Regions from separate parts of the Aquitalea sp. S1-19 genome, predicted to be linked through region 1. Evidence: predicted binding sites of a transcription regulator. Region 1 holds the regulator's gene; each other region holds the start of a gene.

Region 1 (3,275 bases):
GCTATTTTCCATGCACGCGGCTCATGCCGAAATCGCCGATAGCAGCAAGCCGATAGAACTGTCTGCAGACAGGGGCACGCTGGACCAGAACAAAGGCGTGACGGTGTGGGATGGCAGCGTTGTCGTCAATCAGGGCACGCTGCAGCTCAAAGCCGACCATGTGGTCGTGACCCGCAATGCCAACGGCCAGCAAACTCTGCTCGCCACCGGCAAACCGGCCACCTTCCGCCAGAAAGTCGAAGGCAAGAATGAATATATCGATGGCAAGGGCAATCGCATCGACTACGACAGCCAGAGCGGCATCGCGGTGCTGACCGGCAATGCCTTTGTGAAACGCGGACAGGATTCGGTTGCCGGCAATGTGATTACCTACAACACCCAGACCGAACTGTATCAAGTCAGCGGCAGCAATCCACAAACAACCGGTGCGGCCAAAGGGCGGGTTACCGTAATCCTGCAGCCCAAGACAGAGGAAAAGAAATGACCGTCAGCCGGCTGAGCGTTGCCCATATCAAGAAAAGCTTCAAGAAACGTACGGTCGTCAAGGATGTGTCGCTGGAAATTGCCAGTGGCGAAGTGATAGGTTTGCTGGGGCCAAACGGTGCAGGCAAGACTACAAGTTTTTACATGATCGTCGGACTGATTGCGGCCGAAGCTGGTGAAATCGTTCTGGACGATATCACCATCACCCATCTGCCCATACATAAACGCGCGCGCATGGGACTGGGCTATTTGCCGCAAGAAGCCTCCATTTTCCGTCGCATGACGGTCAGGGAGAACATCTGCGCGGTGCTGGAAATTTCCGGCGTCAAGGGCGAGCAGATGGAAAACGAACTGGCGCTGTTGATGGACGATCTGAATATCGCCCACCTGGCCGACACCAACGCCATGGCGCTGTCCGGCGGCGAGCGACGCCGGGTCGAAATTGCACGTGTACTGGCCTCCCGTCCACGCTTTATCCTACTGGACGAGCCCTTTGCCGGTGTCGACCCGATTGCCGTGATCGACATCCAGAAAATCATCGCCTTCCTCAAGGAGCGCGGTATCGGCGTGCTGATCACCGACCATAATGTGCGCGAAACGCTACGCATTTGCGACCGCGCCTATATCATTAACGACGGCAAGGTGCTGGCCTACGGCCTGCCGGACGAACTGGTGAATAACGAGCAGGTACGCAAGGTTTATCTGGGCGAGCACTTCCATCTGTAAGGCGCTATGAAACAAACACTCCAACTCAAAGTCAGCCAGCAGCTCACCCTGACACCGCAGCTGCAGCAATCGATCAAATTACTGCAGATGTCCACATTGGAATTCGGCACGGAGTTGGAGCGTTATCTGCAGGAAAATCCGTTACTGGAACGCAGCGAGGACAGTGACGTTGCGCACGAGTCCTCGCCTGACGAACCGCATGAGGCACCGCCGCGCGAGGGCAGCGAAGCATACGAGGAATGGGGAAGCGGCAGTAAACCTGGCCATAGCGGCGACGATAGCGAGTTCGACCCCATACTCAATACGCCGGAAAAGCCGGGCATGCGCGCACTCTTGATGGCACAGATGGGCGAGCTGACACTCTCGAGTCGAGAACGTGCCCTGCTGACTCTGCTGATAGAAGAAATCGATGACGACGGCTATCTGAGCACCCACATTGATGAAATCTGCCAGAGCCTGCCAAAGGAGCTGGAGGTAGAAACTGAAGAGCTGGAATATCTGCGCCAGCTCTTGCGCCAGATGGAGCCGCCTGGAATAGGCAGCTACAACCTGAGCGAATTTTTGACCCTCCAGCTAAACAAGCTGCCCGATACCCTCCCGGCCAAAACCCTGGCCCGCACCATCATCCAGACCCATCTCACTTTGCTAGGCAACCGCGACTACAGCAAGCTGCGCAAGCTTTTGGATGCCAGCGAAGACGAGATCCGCGCAGCACAGGCCTTGATTGCCCAACTACGCCCGCGACCGGCCGGAGGCTTTGATGGTGAAGATACCCGTTATGTGATGCCCGATGTGGTGGTACGCAAATACCGCGGTCGCTGGATCGCGACCATCAACGGTCAAGCCCAGCCAAAATTACGTGTAAATAACATTTACGCCAATCTCCTGCAACAACAAAGGGATAGCGGCAATAATCTCTCCGGGCAGTTACAAGAGGCCCGCTGGCTGGTCAAAAACATCCAGCAGCGATTTGACACCATCCTGAAAGTATCGGAAGCTATCGTTGACAGGCAGCAACAGTTCTTTGAACAAGGCGAAGTCGCAATGCGTCCCCTTATCCTGCGCGATATTGCCGATGAACTGGGTCTGCACGAATCCACCATTTCCCGCGTCACCACACAAAAATATCTGCTGTGTAGCCGCGGTCTGTTCGAGCTCAAATATTTCTTTGGCAGTGCGCTGGACACCGACAGCGGCATCGAATGCTCTTCTACCGCAATCAAGGCACATATACGCCGGCTTATCGTCGACGAAAATAACAAGAAGCCCTGGTCGGATAATGCACTGGCCGAACAATTAGCCAAACTGGGCATACAGGTTGCAAGACGCACTGTCGCCAAATATCGCGAAGCCATGCAGATTGCGCCAGCCAGCCAGCGCAAAGCACTCTAGACTTCCACTTAACAGCATCCCCATGGACCCGGACTGTTCCAGGTCGATTAACAGAAGGAGTTAGGGTATGAACCTCAAGATCACTGGTCTCCACCTTGAAGTAACCCAACCACTGCGCGACTATGTCGAAGAAAAACTCGGCCGAGTGATTCGCCATGTAGACAATGTGATCGACACCGGCGTCACGCTTTCGGTTGACAAGCTGGTGCAAAAAGCCGAGGTCAATGTCCATCTGGCCGGCAAGGATATTCACGCCGAAGCGACCGCCGATGATATGTATGCCGCCATCGATGCGCTGATCGACAAACTGGACCGCCAGGTAATCAAGCACAAGGAAAAACTGTCGGAACACCGCGCGATCCCGCAACCGGCCGCAGAGTAACACCTTGATTAAAAACGGGAACCTTATGGTTCCCGTTTTGCTTTGATAACAGGGCTATTTCAATGTCACGCGCCAGCGTAGAATGAACGCCGATTTCATCCTGTACGAGTTTTTATGTCCCTGATAGGCAAAATACTCTCCCGTGATCATGTTCTGGTCGACCTTGATGTTGCCAGCAAAAAGCGGGTGTTCGAGCAGGTCGGTCTGCTCGCGGAAAACACCGGCAATATTGCCCGCAGCGAAGTGTTCGACAGTCTGTTTGCGCGTGAAAAACTGGGTTCGACCGGACTGG
Region 2 (3,275 bases), on a different contig from region 1:
AGATCGTACAGATTCTTGTCAGCCGCATCGCCTGGGTGGATCTTGTTCTGGATACCGTCAAGACCAGCCATCATCAGGGCCGAGAAGCACAGGTAAGGGTTGGACAGCGGATCCGGGAAGCGCGCCTCAATGCGGCGGCCTTTAGGGTTGGCCACATGCGGAATGCGGATCGAGGCGGAACGGTTCTTGGCCGAGTAGGCCAGTTTCACTGGTGCTTCGTAGTGCGGAACCAGACGCTTGTACGAGTTGGTGCCCGGGTTGGTGATTGCGTTCAGCGCCTTGGCATGCTTGATGATGCCGCCGATATAGTAAAGAGCCATATCGGACAGGCCTGCATAGCCGTCGCCGGCGAACAGGTTCTTGCCGTCTTTCCAGATGGACTGGTGAACGTGCATGCCGGAGCCGTTGTCACCAACGATAGGTTTAGGCATGAAGGTCGCAGTCTTGCCATAGCTGTGGGCAACATTCTGGATCACATACTTCATGATCTGGGTCCAGTCGGCGCGCTGGGTCAGCGTGCTGAATTTGGTGCCGATTTCGTTCTGGCCAGCGGTGGCGACTTCGTGGTGGTGAACTTCAACGGGCACGCCCAACTCTTCCAGTAGCAGAACCATGGCAGAACGCAGGTCTTGTGAAGAGTCAACCGGAGGAACTGGGAAGTAACCGCCTTTGACGCCTGGACGGTGGCCAGTGTTGCCGCCTTCAAATTCTTCTGCCGAAGCCCAAGCCGCTTCTTCTGCCTTGATTTTCACGAAGCAACCGGACATATCGGTGCCCCAGGTGATGCTGTCGAAAATAAAGAACTCAGGTTCCGGGCCGAAGTAGGCGGTGTCACCGATGCCGGAGGCCTTAAGGTAGGCTTCTGCGCGTTTGGCAATCGAGCGCGGGCAGCGGTCATAGCCCTTGCCGTCGGCAGGATCGACAACGTCGCAGCTCATGAATACGGTAGGCTCGTCGAAAAACGGGTCGATTTTGGCTGTGGACGGGTCTGCCATCAGCAGCATGTCGGATGCCTGAATGCCTTTCCAACCGGCGATGGACGAGCCATCAAAGGCATGGCCGCTTTCAAACCAGGACTCTGCATCTTCGGTCAGTACGTGTGCCGGAATGGTCACGTGCTGTTCCTTGCCGCGGGTATCGGTAAAACGAAGGTCAACGAATTTTACGTCGTTCTCTTCGATCAGTTTCAAAACGTCGGCTACCGCCATGGTGATCTCCTTAAGGCAACGCGCATCGGGTGGGATGCTACAAAATTGGCGTGAAATCTAAAGCATTAAGCATGCCAGCTATGTTCAGGTACTTTGATCATTGTGCCATAAGCAGATGGGATTGTTGATGCATATTGAGCGACTCATTTTGGTGCAATTGCGTGAGGCGGTGCACCTTATTGGTGCGTGCGTCGTGGCTGGTCAGTCAGGATAATGGGCGCTATGCTAGAAACAATTTAGTAAAGCTAGTTTAGGGGAATGCCATGAGCCACCGATCCGAAATTTTGCAACGTGCCCATGATCGGGCAACCCAAACCGGTTTGCCTTATTCTGGTGCTGTCACGCCGGAGGAAGCATGGGAACTTTTGCAGAACCTACCGGGCGCTCATTTGCTAGATGTGCGTAGTCATGCCGAATTACAGTTTGTTGGTGTCATTCCCGGTGCGGTATCTATTGAATGGAAAACCTGGCCAGGCATGCAGCCTAACCCGCATTTTCTGGCGCAGGCCGAGCACCAACTGGATAAGGAAGCCGTGCTGATGCTGCTATGCCGTACCGGTGCGCGCTCGGATGAGGCAGCACGACAGTTGGCCAGCCATGGGTTTTCCAGCGTGTATAACATCCTCGAGGGCTTCGAGGGCGACAAGGATGAGGCAGGGCACCGTGGGCAGCTCAATGGTTGGAAAGCTCGCGGATTGCCTTGGCTGCAAGGCTGATTGTTATGCTTTATGGTTGATGTTTTGCGTGTAGCAAGGCAAAGTGTTGGCTATTGCCATTATCCGGCCTGTCAATTTCGCGAGTTGCCCCTATATGACCGAACGCTATGCCGTAATCGGCAACCCAGTGTCCCACAGCCAGTCTCCGTTTATCCATACCGAATTTGCCAGCGCCAGCGCTTGCACCATACGCTACGAAAAGCTTTATGCCGAGTTGGGGCAGTTTTCTGTGGTGGCAGGCGATTTTTTTTCGGCTGGAGGTCGGGGGCTCAATGTCACTTTGCCTTTTAAGGGCGATGCCTTCCGTTTGGCGGATGAGGTTTCCGATCGGGCGCGTGCAGCCGAGGCAGTGAATACTCTAAGCCTGCGCGATGGCAGGCTTTATGGCGACAATACCGATGGAGTGGGCTTGGTGCGCGACATCGTCCAGAACCTGGATTTTTCCATCAAGGGGAAACGGGTGCTGGTGCTGGGGGCGGGCGGTGCCGTGCGTGGCGTACTGGCGCCCTTGTTGGCAGAGCAGCCGGCTAGCTTGATGCTTGCCAATCGAACCTTGATCAAGGCTGAGGCCATTGCCCACCACTTTTCCCCTTGGGGGCGCGTTGTGGCGACGGGCTATGCCGAGCTGGAAGGGCAGCATTTCGATATTGTGATTAATGGCACGTCAAGCAGTTTGTCCGGCGAGTTGCCACCGATACCGCATGGGCTGTTTTCACCGCGTGCTTTGGCATACGACATGGTGTACAGCAAAGGCTTGACGCCTTTCTTGCAGCGCGCGCAAGGTGAATATGCCGGAATGCTGGCAGATGGTCTGGGAATGCTGGTTGAGCAAGCTGCCGAATCATTTGATATCTGGCATGGTATTCGCCCGGAAACTCGCCGTGTGACCAATATGTTGCGAGAAGTTCTGGCCTGATTCGACTCCTTCAGAGTGCCATCATGATGATGGCACTTGTTCCTGCTTTTCCTTGCCTCCGGTTTTTCTGCCTCATGCGTCTTGCGTTTAAAATCTTTGCCGTCTTATTGACGCTATTGGTGTTGTACAACGTATGGATTTTCGGGCATATCGTGTATTGGCGCAGCCATAACCCTTCGGTCAGTGCTTTTATGAACGCGCAACTTACCCGTTTGCAGGCGGAGAATCCCGATGCCGAGCTGTATCACCGTTGGGTGTCTTACGAGCGCATCTCGCCCAATCTGAAGCGGGCAATCGTCGCGTCGGAGGATGCCAAGTTTGTCGACCATGAGGGTTTTGATTGGGATGGTATCGAAGCCGCATTTGAAAAAAACCTGAAACAAGGGCGCATCGTGGCAGGTGGCTCGACGATTAGCCAGCAGTTGGCCAAAAATC
Region 3 (3,275 bases), on a different contig from region 1:
AAATCGCCCCATTGCCCAGCGCACGACGCATCTGCAAAGCCAGCAATACATGAGTGCGCCCGATACCGACAGCGTCATCACGATCGGCCAGCGTACGCGCCACGCGCAAAATACGGTGGTAAGCACGCGCCGATAACGCCATACGGCTACTCGCCGTAGTCAGCACGGCAAGCGCCGCCGCGTCCGGCAGGCAAAAACTATCCACTTCCGCGGCGCTCAGCGCGGCATTCACCTTGCCCTGACGCGCCATTTGCCGCTGCCGGGCCGACAGCACACGTGCGCTCACCTGCCCGCTCCCCTCTTCCCGGACACCGCTTTGCAACTCGGCAAGCGCTAAAGGCGGCACTTCCAGCAGCAAATCGATACGATCAAGCAGCGGACCGGAGATTTTACCCCGATAGCGGGCAATTTGCTCGGGTGTGCAACGACAAGCACGCTGTGGATGGCCAAGATAGCCACAGGGGCAGGGATTCATTGCCGCAATGAGCTGAAAAGCGGCAGGGAACGTGACCTGACGTGCCGCACGCGAGATACGTATCTCGCCCGACTCCAGCGGTTCGCGCAAGGCTTCCAGTACGCGCCGGTCAAATTCGGGCAACTCATCCAGAAACAGCACGCCACGATGGGCCAGGCTGATTTCGCCCGGGCGCGGGTCTGAGCCGCCCCCCACCATCGCCACCGAAGAGGCCGAGTGGTGCGGAGCACGAAACGGAAGCAGGCCCCAGCTTGCCGCCACAAACCCCTGACTGGACAAAGATTGCAATGCCGCGACTTCCAGCGCTTCGCTCTCCGTCAAAGCAGGCAATAAACCAGGCAGGCGCTGCGCCAGCATAGATTTGCCCGTGCCCGGCGGGCCGACCATCAGCAGGCTATGCCCGCCGGCCGCCGCCACCTCCAGCGCAAGGCGTGCCCCTGCCTGCCCCTTCACATCGGCCAGATCGGGATAGCCGGTCAAAACCTGACAAGGTGTAACGGAAACAGGCTGCAATTGCGCCTGCCCCGCCAGATGGGCACACACTTCACCCAGCGAAGTCGCGCCCAACACCAGCACGCCGTCAACACGGGCCGCTTCGGCCGCATTTTGTTGCGGCAGGATAAAACTGCGCCCGGCCGCACGCGCCCCCAGCGCCATAGGCAGGGCACCACGCACCGGGCGCAAGGCGCCGGTCAGTGCCAGCTCGCCGGCAAACTCGTAAGCGGCCAGGGATGATAAAGGAATCTGGCCGGAAGCCCCCAGCAGCGCCAGCGCAATCGGCAAATCAAAACGGCCGGACTCCTTGGGCAGGTCGGCCGGTGCCAGATTGACAGTAATGCGCCGCGCCGGAAAATCAAAGCCCGCCATCAGCAAAGCCGCGCGCACCCGCTCGCGGCTCTCTTTGACCTCGGTGTCAGGCAGGCCGACCAGCGTAAACGACGGCAAGCCGTTGGACAGATGCGCCTCGACCACCACCTCGGGCGCATCCACCCCGTTCAGCGCCCGGCTGATGGCGACCGCAAACGACATCAGCTCAGGACAGGCCGAGGTTAGCCTGCTCCTCGTCCGAACCTGCTGCCGGGCCATTGGCGGACTCAAGCGCCGACAGGCGGGCCTCCAGCCCGACCAGTTGCTCGCGGGTACGCGCCAACACCTCCTGCTGCACATCAAATTCTTCGCGCGTCACCAGATCCATTTTGCTGAACGTCGCCGCCATCATGGCCTTGATGTTCTTCTCGATATCCTTGGCCGGGCTTGCGGCGATGGTCTCGTTAATTTTGGCGCTGATTTCATCGAACAGTTTTTGGCTCAACATCGCAACACTCCTTGATTTCGTCATGACTCAGCTCCCGAGTGTAGCAAAACCGGCCCTGTCGCGGACAACTGGCAAGAATGCTACATAACTTCAGCACCGCTCTCGCACCAAACAGGTGCAAGCAACCGTTCGAAACCCCACATTGCACCGACCTGATGCCATGCCATCGCCTGCAAACTAGATAAAGCCTTGCCCCGCAAGCTGGCACGCTTTCTGCATAGAGAACCGAGAATGCATGTCGTACCCGCCAAACACCTTACTGAACTGCAGGAGACGAAAATGAAACTGATTACCGCGATTATCAAGCCCTTCAAGCTGGATGAAGTCCGCGAAGCCCTGTCGACGATCGGCGTACAGGGCATCACCGTCACCGAGGTCAAGGGGTTTGGCCGGCAAAAGGGGCATACCGAACTCTATCGTGGCGCCGAATATGTGGTCGACTTTCTACCCAAGGTCAAGCTGGAGATTGCCATCGAAGACGACATCCTGGATCAGGTCGTCGAGGCCATCGAAAACACGGCCCGTACCGGCAAGATTGGCGACGGCAAGATTTTTGTCATGAATCTGGAACAGGTCGTGCGCATCCGTACCGGAGAAACCGGCTCCGACGCGGTCTGAAGCCTTCATTTGCTTAAGGGGAGAACAAAACATGAAAAAACATTTCACATTGGCAGCCCTGCTTGCTGCCAGCGCAGTACCGGCCTTCGCCGGTGCCGCACCAGAGCTGGTTGAAGCCAGCAAGATCAGCGCCGGCGACACCGCGTGGATGCTGACCTCGACCGCGCTGGTACTGTTCATGACCATTCCGGGCCTGGCGCTGTTTTACGCTGGTATGGTGCGCAAGAAGAACGTGCTGTCCACCCTGATGCAGAGCTTTGCCATCACTGCGCTAATGACCGTCATCTGGGTCGTGATCGGCTATAGCCTGGCTTTCACCCCGGGCAACAGCCTGATCGGCGGTTTTGACCGCATCATGCTCGACGGCATTACCTTCCTCAAGGACGAAGGCAAGCTAACGGTACACCCGCTGGCCGGCACGATTCCGGAAGCGCTGTTCATGATGTTCCAGATGACCTTCGCCATCATTACGCCGGCACTGATCACCGGCGCCTTCGCCGAACGCATGAAATTCTCGGCCATGCTGGTCTTTATGACTCTGTGGTCCCTGCTGGTCTACGTGCCGGTTGCACACTGGGTATGGGCACCGGGCGGCTGGATGTTTGACCATGGCGTACTCGACTTTGCCGGCGGCACCGTGGTGCATATCAATGCTGGTATTGCCGGCCTGGTCTGCTGCCTGGTACTAGGCAAGCGCGTAGGCTACGGCAAGGAACCGATGGCACCGCACAATCTGGTGCTGACCCTGATCGGTGCCTCCATGCTGTGGGTGGGCTGGTTCGGCTTTAACGCAGGCTCCGCTGTCGCTGCTGACGGACGCGCTGCCATGGCGATGATGACGACCCAGATCGCCACCGGCATCGCGGC

The links. Region 1 encodes sigma-54, which starts transcription at its own class of promoters, with help from an activator protein. Its sites were predicted from a motif close to CTGGCACGCTTCATGCTT; they were not measured.
Region 2: a site for sigma-54 is predicted at 1,269-1,286, ahead of glnA (type I glutamate--ammonia ligase). Genes of this name have one in related genera too.
Region 3: a site for sigma-54 is predicted at 1,992-2,009, ahead of glnK (P-II family nitrogen regulator). Genes of this name have one in related genera too.

The regions. Positions count from the first base shown of each region.
Region 1 covers NZ_RJTZ01000048.1:16,807-20,081, forward strand. Annotated here, with positions in the region: gene lptA (lipopolysaccharide transport periplasmic protein LptA) at 1-484, shown strand, start outside; gene lptB (LPS export ABC transporter ATP-binding protein) at 481-1,209, shown strand; gene EGI20_RS08990 (RNA polymerase factor sigma-54) at 1,216-2,601, shown strand; gene hpf (ribosome hibernation-promoting factor, HPF/YfiA family) at 2,669-2,983, shown strand; gene ptsN (PTS IIA-like nitrogen regulatory protein PtsN) at 3,098-3,275, shown strand, end outside.
Region 2 covers NZ_RJTZ01000087.1:831-4,105, forward strand. Annotated here, with positions in the region: gene glnA (type I glutamate--ammonia ligase) at 1-1,208, opposite strand, end outside; gene EGI20_RS12935 (rhodanese-like domain-containing protein) at 1,472-1,924, shown strand; gene aroE (shikimate dehydrogenase) at 2,019-2,840, shown strand; gene mtgA (monofunctional biosynthetic peptidoglycan transglycosylase) at 2,915-3,275, shown strand, end outside.
Region 3 covers NZ_RJTZ01000028.1:18,997-22,271, forward strand. Annotated here, with positions in the region: gene EGI20_RS06345 (YifB family Mg chelatase-like AAA ATPase) at 1-1,504, opposite strand, end outside; gene EGI20_RS06350 (accessory factor UbiK family protein) at 1,509-1,790, opposite strand; gene glnK (P-II family nitrogen regulator) at 2,070-2,408, shown strand; gene EGI20_RS06360 (ammonium transporter) at 2,440-3,275, shown strand, end outside.